One region of the Collinsella sp. SGI.178 genome, then DNA from elsewhere that is predicted to be linked to it. Evidence: predicted binding sites of a transcription regulator. Region 1 holds the regulator's gene; the other holds the start of a gene.
What was found. The regulator NrdR, encoded in region 1, represses ribonucleotide reductase genes. The targets are predictions, from matches to a motif close to AAACACNATATATNGTGTTT.
Positions count from the first base shown of each region.

Region 2: nrdD (anaerobic ribonucleoside-triphosphate reductase) is a predicted target of NrdR. The motif match lies at 2,024-2,043, and genes of this name have one in related genera.

Region 1 is NZ_JBNPLM010000002.1:79,227-83,435, forward strand. Features, by position in the region: gene hflX (GTPase HflX) at 1-480, shown strand, start outside; gene ACQRAQ_RS01125 (heparan-alpha-glucosaminide N-acetyltransferase) at 465-1,169, opposite strand; gene lexA (transcriptional repressor LexA) at 1,169-1,813, opposite strand; gene ACQRAQ_RS01135 (LysM peptidoglycan-binding domain-containing protein) at 1,976-2,425, shown strand; gene nrdR (transcriptional regulator NrdR) at 2,477-2,920, shown strand; gene dut (dUTP diphosphatase) at 2,925-3,368, shown strand; gene ACQRAQ_RS01150 (MGDG synthase family glycosyltransferase) at 3,807-4,209, opposite strand, start outside.
Region 2 is NZ_JBNPLM010000006.1:10,454-14,662, reverse strand. Features, by position in the region: gene nrdD (anaerobic ribonucleoside-triphosphate reductase) at 1-1,768, opposite strand, end outside; gene ACQRAQ_RS03015 (hypothetical protein) at 2,336-2,518, opposite strand; tRNA gene ACQRAQ_RS03010 (tRNA-Val) at 2,735-2,809, opposite strand; tRNA gene ACQRAQ_RS03005 (tRNA-Gly) at 2,813-2,888, opposite strand; gene ACQRAQ_RS03000 (hypothetical protein) at 2,922-3,188, opposite strand; partial or broken gene ACQRAQ_RS02995 (alpha-amylase family glycosyl hydrolase) at 3,290-3,820, opposite strand; tRNA gene ACQRAQ_RS02990 (tRNA-Gly) at 4,162-4,209, opposite strand, start outside.

The DNA of each region.
Region 1 (4,209 bases):
CTGCCCCATGGCCTGGTCGACGCGTTTAAATCTACGCTTTCCGAGGTGCTCGGCGCCGATTTGGTTCTTAAAGTTGTGGATGCTTCCGATGAGGATTACGAGCGTCAGCTTGAGGCGGTTGATCGTGTCCTTGACGAGATTGGTGCCGGTGAGCGCCTGACGCTTACCGTGTTCAATAAAATCGATCTGCTCGATAGCGTCGACCGCTTGAGCTTTCGCCGGCGCTATCCCGAGGCGGTATTGTTCTCGGCTCAGACGGGTGAGGGCCTTGATGACTTAGTCGACCGTATCGCTCGTGAGGCGGCCGCTACGGACGTGTTGCTCTCGGCCGATATCCCGTATCGAGAGGGTGCGTTAATCACGCTCGTGCACGAACAGGGAACCCTTCTGCACGAGGAATACCTCGAGGACGGCGTTCGTATTGTGGCAAAGCTTCCAGCCCGTATCGCACCGCGTCTCGAGCGTTATCGAACAGAGTAAATCAGCTCCAGTACACCCAAGATAACCGGTTGATGCAGCAGGTAGAACGGCAGCGCATGGCGCCCGAGACTTGCGAGCGCCGGGATGGGATTCGCATAGGCCCATCCCGGCGCCTCATAGTTTGCTTCCTGAGTCGTGTGGGCGGCAAAGAAGCCTGCAAGGTACATAAATAAGAATGGTATGACTGGATAGTAATCACCAGAGACAAAGTCTGGACTTGGGAAACCCAGCCAAGCTAAATAGGGGATAGGATAAACCGTTTTAGGAATGCTCCAGGTAAGGGTAAAAAGTGTGAGGCAAATTGCTATACCCCATACCGACGGCACTTTAACGATCACCGGACGCGCGAGCGCGACAATGGCGGTGCAGGCCGCCATGCAGAACATGATGCCGAAGTTCACCGAGTCATCGACTGAGACGAGCGTCGTCGCGACCCATACAACAAAAGCGGCAGCGGCATATTTGACGGCACGCTTGATGTTGTTGCGCGAGAGGGTGCACATCCAGCCGGCAATAAACAAAAATACCCAACTGATGCTGGCACGCCAGATGTCTTGGAAGATGGTCTGAGTAAACCAGGGCATATCCCAACCATAAAGATAGGCAAGATCGTAGCAAGCATGAAATCCTGCCATCGACAGCATGGTAAATCCGCGAATGGTATCAAAGACCGTGATGCGGTTTTGCATTACGAGAACCGGCGCATCAATCCAACAACCTTGCCCAGGATCGTCGGATTTGTCGCATAGATGGGCTCCATGGTGTCGTTTTCGGGCTGCAAGCGAACTCGTCCCTGCTCCTTGTAGAACGTTTTGACCGTTGCGGAGCCATCGATCATGGCCACAACGATCTCGCCATTCATGGCACTCTTCTGTTCGCGAACGATGATATAGTCGCCGTTAAGGATACCGACGTTAATCATCGAATTGCCGTGGACCTCGAGGATAAAAGACCCCTGGTCCGTTGCGATCTCGGTCGGGATGGTAAAGGTGTCCTCGATATTCTGCTCGGCAAGGATGGGGATCCCCGCGGCGACACGGCCCACGAGGGGTAGCGATACGGTTCCGCGGGGTGCCGTGGGCTCATCGGACTTTGAGATGGAGACGGAGGCTCCGTCCTCGTCAAAGAGCTCTAGGGCACGAGGCTTGGTGGCGTCACGTTTGAGCAGGCCGCGTGCTTCCAGTGCGGAGAGATGTGCATGTACGGTGCTAGGGGAGGAAAGACCCACAGCCGAAGCCATCTCACGCACGCTGGGCGGATAACCCTTTTCCTGCTGATACTCCTTGATGAAGTCGTAAATCTGCTGCTGTCGCTTGGTAATTTTGCGAGCCATCAGGGATTCCTCTCTACCTAACCCAAACAAATGTTCTATGTTTGCTTGACAGGAACAACTGTTCGAAGATAATAATAACCGAACACTCGTTCCCGCGCTAGACTTTTTTGTCCTCGCGGCTTGATAAAACAGTTCTCGTCAAAAACGCGAGAGGAGAACATGATGAATGCAACGGATATGGTCCAGGGAAACCTCGCCCTTAAGCTCGAGACGCCTGCGGCGCCGGCTTTCACGGTTGTCAAAGGCGGCCGATCTGGTTTTCAAACACTGCCTGGCAAGTCCGTCCGAAGCCAGTGCGTCGCCACGACTTCGGCCCCCGTTGCTCTGAAGGCCTCGACGATTGTCGCCCTGGCCGTTGCGCTCACGCTCTTCTTTGTACTTGCTACCTCGATCTTCAGCGCTCGTCACGCCGCATATGCCGAGTCGGCATCTAACGTTACCTATGAGACCGTCCGTGTTCAGTCCGGAGATTCCTTGTGGTCGCTTGCTCAGGAGCATTCCGTTGACGGTCTTACTACACAGGAGACTTCTGACATAATTCGCAGTGTCAATCATCTGGAGCATGGGTCACTCGATGCGGGTGACGTTCTTAAAGTTCCTGCGCGTTCGTAAGATTTAAACTCCGGCACATGGTACCCTTGTTATCGTTTTGGAGGAGGTACCATGCGCTGTCCCAGATGCGGCAATGCACATACCCGTGTTGTCGATTCCCGTATGCAGGAATCTAATAACACCATTAAACGCCGCCGTGAATGTTGTTCGTGCAACTATCGCTTCACAACATTCGAGCGATGCGAAGACCCCATCGAGGTCATCAAATCTGATGGGTCAAAGCAGCGGTTCGATCGCAATAAGCTGCTGGTCGGCCTAATGCGCGCTACGATTAAGCGCGACATCGACACGAAAAAGCTCAATGAGCTCATCGATGACATCGAGGTGGAGCTGCGTTCCCGTACGCTGACGGCTGTTACGTCCCACGACCTGGGCGACATGGTGCTTAAGCGCCTGGCCAAGATCGACAAGGTGGCCTACATTCGCTTTGCCTCGGTCTATCGCGATTTCAAAGACATCGATGAGTTTTTGCAAGAGCTCGACAAGCTAAGGTGATTATATGTCCAACATTACAGTCAACATTAAGCGTCTCGACCCTACGATCGAGCTTCCCAAATACGCCCATCCCACAGATGCCGGTTTGGACCTCCGTGCCAATGAGAACTGTACCCTTAAGCCCTTCGAGCGGCGCTTGGTCTCTACCGGCCTTGCGATCGCGCTGCCCGATGGATACGCTGGCTTCGTTCAGCCTCGCAGTGGCCTGGCTATTAAGCAGGGTCTTTCTATAGTCAACACGCCCGGTCTTATAGACGCCCACTATCGAGGTGAGCTTAAAGTCATCCTTATCAACCTGGATCCATCCAATGAAATCCAGATCAACAAGGGTGACCGAATCGCTCAACTCGTCATCCAAGAAGTTCCCACGGTCAATCTCGTGGAGGTAGACGAACTAGACGAAACCGACCGAGGAGCCGGCGGTTTCGGTTCTAGCGGCGTTTTGTAATGTCCGCTCACCCGTGGGCGGCCCCTATATATCATTCCATGCTCAAACATTCTCGCTGCGCTGCGAAACTGCGCGTGGAACGATATATAGGGGCCACCCACGGGTGAGCTACGTTTAGATGCTTGCAACTACCGTGCTTCTTCGCTAGAAGTCGATAGCCATATTCAACTAGCGAGCCGGTGCGATAAAGGTATTTCTCCTTTGTCATACCGGCTTACTACTTGGATTTCAATTTGTTTTCTAGCGAGTAGCCGCTCGCCCGCTTCTCACACATATCGTTCCACGCGCAGTTTCGCAGCGAGCGAAGCGAAGCGAGAATGTTTGAGCATGGAATGATATGTGTGAGAAGCGGGCGGGAGGGATACGAGCGCCCAGCGAGAATGTTTGAGCACGGGATGATATATAGGGGCCTCCCGCGGGTAAGCGGACATTAAGACCCTAGCGGATATGCGCGGGTTTTCCGCCCCAGTAGAAGCGGCAGAAGGCTCGTTTGCGCTTTTGGGGCTTGCCTGCAAGCTCCATGGTTGCGATGGCGATGTCCTCGGCCGCGTGTGGACGGCGTAGCACTTCGCCATTGATGAGCAGTGCCTTGAGCGACTCGGGATGATCGTGGAGATGGCGCAGCGTCACGATGAGCTCGCGTGCGGTGGTGACATGCATGCTGGCGCCCAAGTCGGTGAGCATGGTGGTGTTGGCCTTTTCCTGGCCATAGGACTTGCCCAACAGAATCATCGGCAGGTGTGCACACAGGCATTCGGTAACAGTGAGTCCGCCCGATTTGAGAATTGCCAGATCGCAGCCGTGCATGAGCGCTGCCATGTCATCGACATAGTCAAGAACC
Region 2 (4,209 bases), on a different contig from region 1:
GGCACTTGGCGAACTTGTAGGTCGTCGACTCAAGCGGGGTGCCGTACAGCGAGAAGTCGATATCGCTTTCGGCCTTCCACTCGGCGCACTTGTCGTTCATGTGCTGCATGACGGCCATGGCAAACGGCGTGCCCTCCTTCTCGGTGTGGCTGTGGCCCGTCATGTACTTGACGCACTCATACAGACCGGCGTAACCCAGGCTAATGGTGGAATAGCCGCCCACGAGCAGCTTGTCGATCGTCTCGCCCTTCTTAAGGCGCGCCAAGGCACCGTACTGCCAAAGAATCGGCGCAGCATCCGAAAGCGTGCCCATCAGGCGCTCATGACGGCACAGCAGGGCGCGGTGGCACAGCTCAAGGCGCTCATCGAAGATCTTCCAGAACTTGTCCATGTCCTGATGCGAGCTCAGCGCAACATCGGGCAGGTTGATGGTCACAACACCCTGGTTAAAGCGACCATAGTACTTAGGCTTGGTCGGGTCATAGTTCAGAGCGTTGGCGACATTGTTAAAGCCGTTGCCCGAACGGTCGGGCGTCAGGAAACTGCGGCAACCCATGCAGGTATAGCAATCGCCGTTGCCGGCGGTCTCGCCCTTAGACAGCTTGAGCTCGCGCATCTTCTTCTCGGAGATGTAGTCGGGCACCATGCGCTTGGCGGTGCACTTGGCGGCGAGCTTGGTCAGATAGAAGTACGGCGAATCCTCGCGGATGTTATCGTCCTCGAGCACGTAGATGAGCTTGGGAAACGCCGGGGTGATCCACACGCCGGCTTCGTTCTTAACGCCCTCATAGCGTTGACGAAGCGTCTCCTCCACAATCATGGCAAGGTCGTGCTTCTCCTGGGGCGTACGGGCCTCATTGAGATACATAAAGACCGTCACGAACGGCGCCTGGCCATTCGTGGTCATAAGGGTCACGACCTGATACTGAATCGTCTGGACGCCGCGACGAATCTCATCGCGCAGGCGTTCCTCAACGACCTCGCGAACCTTCTCGGCAGATGCCGAAACACCGAGCTCCTCAAGCTCGCGAGCGACCTCGCCGCGAATCTTTTGACGGCTCACCTCAACGAACGGGGCGAGATGGGTCAGCGAAATAGACTGACCGCCGTACTGGGAGGAAGCAACCTGGGCGATAATCTGCGTCGCGATGTTGCAGGCGGTCGAGAAGCTGTGCGGCTTCTCGATCAGCGTGCCCGAGATAACGGTGCCGTTCTGGAGCATGTCCTCCAGGTTCACCAGATCGCAGTTGTGCATGTGCTGGGCAAAGTAATCCGAATCGTGGAAATGGATCAGGCCCTCATTATGGGCATCCACGATCTCCTGGGGCAGCAGCACGCGTTGGGTCAGGTCCTTGGAAATCTCGCCGGCCATATAGTCGCGCTGAACGGAATTGACGGTCGGATTCTTATTGGAGTTCTCCTGCTTAACCTCTTCGTTATTGCACTCGATCAGCGACAGGATCTTGTCGTCGGTCGTGTTCTTTTGGCGCTTCAGGCTCTGAACATAACGATAGATGATGTAGCGGCGAGCGACCTCGTAGCAGTCGAGACGCATGATCTCGTCCTCGACCAGATCCTGGATCTCCTCGACCGATACGGTATGGCCGGCCTTCTCACATGCCTCGGCGACGTTTTGCGCCGCGTAGATCACCTGGCGGTCGGTAAGACGAGAGCCCTCCTCGACCTCCAAGTTGGCGGCGCGAATCGCATTGACGATCTTATCGATGTCAAAGGCAACCTCGGTGCCGCTGCGCTTGATGATCTTCATCCTCTTGCCTCTTTCGCGTCGTAATCCCATTGCGCTTCAGAGCCAAACGATGCCTGGCAGGGCTTGTCCCTGTCTTGCGGCGCCGTCGCGCAATCTGTGTTCTCGATAAACCATAGGTCCTCATGCGGACAATCCTCGCGGCCGATCAAGCGGCTCAAAGGCGTGTCCAAATGGGACGAACAAGGTCTTCGTTCTCTGTCCGCCATCTATCATACGACAAAGACGCCTCTATATCCTGTATTCTTTTTTTAGGTCAAACACAACATATAGTGTTTCAGCAGGTCAAAGCAATTGGTCATTTTACAGACACATTAATTATGAGGGTTTCTTGGCAAGTCGGTAAAACGTTACCAACGCGGCTACCTGCAAGGCAATTATAAAACCCCCTAGTCAAGCCGCCGACAAATCCTACCAAAACCAAGCCGCTCACGCGAAAAGAATCCAAAAGATTATGCTTGACCAACATGTTGCGGTCGAATGCCGGCGGACGGAGTGACAGGGCTGCAAACGCTCGGAAGACTACAGCCCCGACACCCCGTCCGCCGGCATTCGATAGGCGAGGAGCTATTAGTTCTCTTCGCGAGCTATCATGCGGCCGAGAGCCGCTGTAAAGGGATCGAGCAGCACGCCGGCGATAACCACAAAAGCCCACCCCTTTGTGACAAGGCCCGCCCAGCGCGCGAAGAACGTACGGCCTTCAATCGTTCCGAATCCTCCCTGGAAGGCAATCTCGCCAAAACCGATCACCATAAAAGATTGCGCGGAGGTCAACCATGGAAACGCGGGCGACGTGCACGGTTATGATCAAAATAATCATCTCCCACGAGACCAAGAGGCCAATAACGACAAATTATGCTGGGCAGCAAATGCAACGTGAAAAAGCGACCGAGGTCGATAATTTGACGGCATATTATGTGTGTTTATAACAAAACAGTCCAGAAGCAAAGCCTCTGGACTGCGAACATTTGGTGGGCGTTACAAGATTTGAACTTGTGACCTCTTCCGTGTCAGGGAAGCGCTCTCCCCCTGAGCTAAACGCCCAAATGGAGCGGACAACGGGGCTCGAACCCGCGACCCCAACCTTGGCAAGGTTGTGCTCTACCAACTGAGCCATGTCCGCTTACGGGGATTAATCTTACGTGATGCCCGCATCCTATGCAAGAACTTTTTTTGAAAAGTTTTGCGACGCCCTCGCGAACCTCACGAAGACATCAGCCACCTCAAAAAGGCCGAACTCCTCACCCTGATACACGTATGCCGAGCCCGGAAGCGCCAGCTCAAGCAAAAGGGCCGCCCGCGCGCGGCGCTCGCCGAGTTCACGGTCCTCGTCATAAGACGACCCGTCGCGTAAGAGCCAGTCGAGCGCAATCTGGCGGTAGCGCGTCGCCTTGATTTGCAGCAGGGCATAGCGCGTCGCCACGCGCGATAGATCTCGTGGACCTCGTTGCGGTCCCACAGCGGATGGGTGCCGTCGTCAACCATGTCATCGCCCTCGGCGAGATGCCACCGGTCGAGGTCATCGCGGTCGAGGTCCTTGGCGAGACCGTGCGCCACATCAATGCGAAAGCCATCAACGCCTCGATCGCTCCAAAACGTCAGGACGTCGCAAAAGAACGCATGAACCTCGGGGCATGACCAGACAAAGTCCGGCCGCTCGGGCGTAAACATATGCAGCTACCACTGACCGTCCGCAGCACGCGTCCAGGCGGGGCCGCCAAAGTTGGCATTCCAATTGGTGGGAGGCAGCTCGCCATGTTCGCCGCGACCATCGCGGAAGATATAACGGGCGCGCTCGGGCGATCCGGGGCCGGCGGCAAGAGCGGCTTTGAACCAGGGGTGCTGGTTGGATGAATGATTGGGCACGATGTCGACGATGACCTTGATGCCGCGTGCGTGAGCCGCAGCGACCATGTCATCGAAGTCGTCAAGCGAGCCGAGACGTGGGTCGACATCGCAGTAGTCCGCCACATCATAGCCACCATCGACAAGAGGCGATGGGTAAAACGGGCTCAGCCAGATGGCCTCGATGCCCAGCCGCTCAAGATAGTCCATCTGCTGGGTAATGCCCACGATGATACGCCCAAAGCTGATATTCGCGGCAAACAACGCCACGGCCACGCCCCAAGACGCTCGCTCCCTCTCGGGTTCGAGCCTCTGCAATGGGTACGAAAAAGCCCGGCTACCGTGGTAGTCGGGCTGTTGTACTTGGAGCGGACAACGGGGCATCCGCGTATCCGCTTCGCGGATCCGCACCGGCTTCGGCCGCCTGCCGGCGACCTCGCCAGCTCGCTACAAACGCTCCGCGTTTGCTTAACGCTCGCTCCCTCTCGGGTTCGAGCCTCTGCAATGGGTACGAAAAAGCCCGGCTACCGTGGTAGTCGGGCTGTTGTGCTTGGAGCGGACAACGGGGCTCGAACCCGCGACCCCAACCTTGGCAAGGT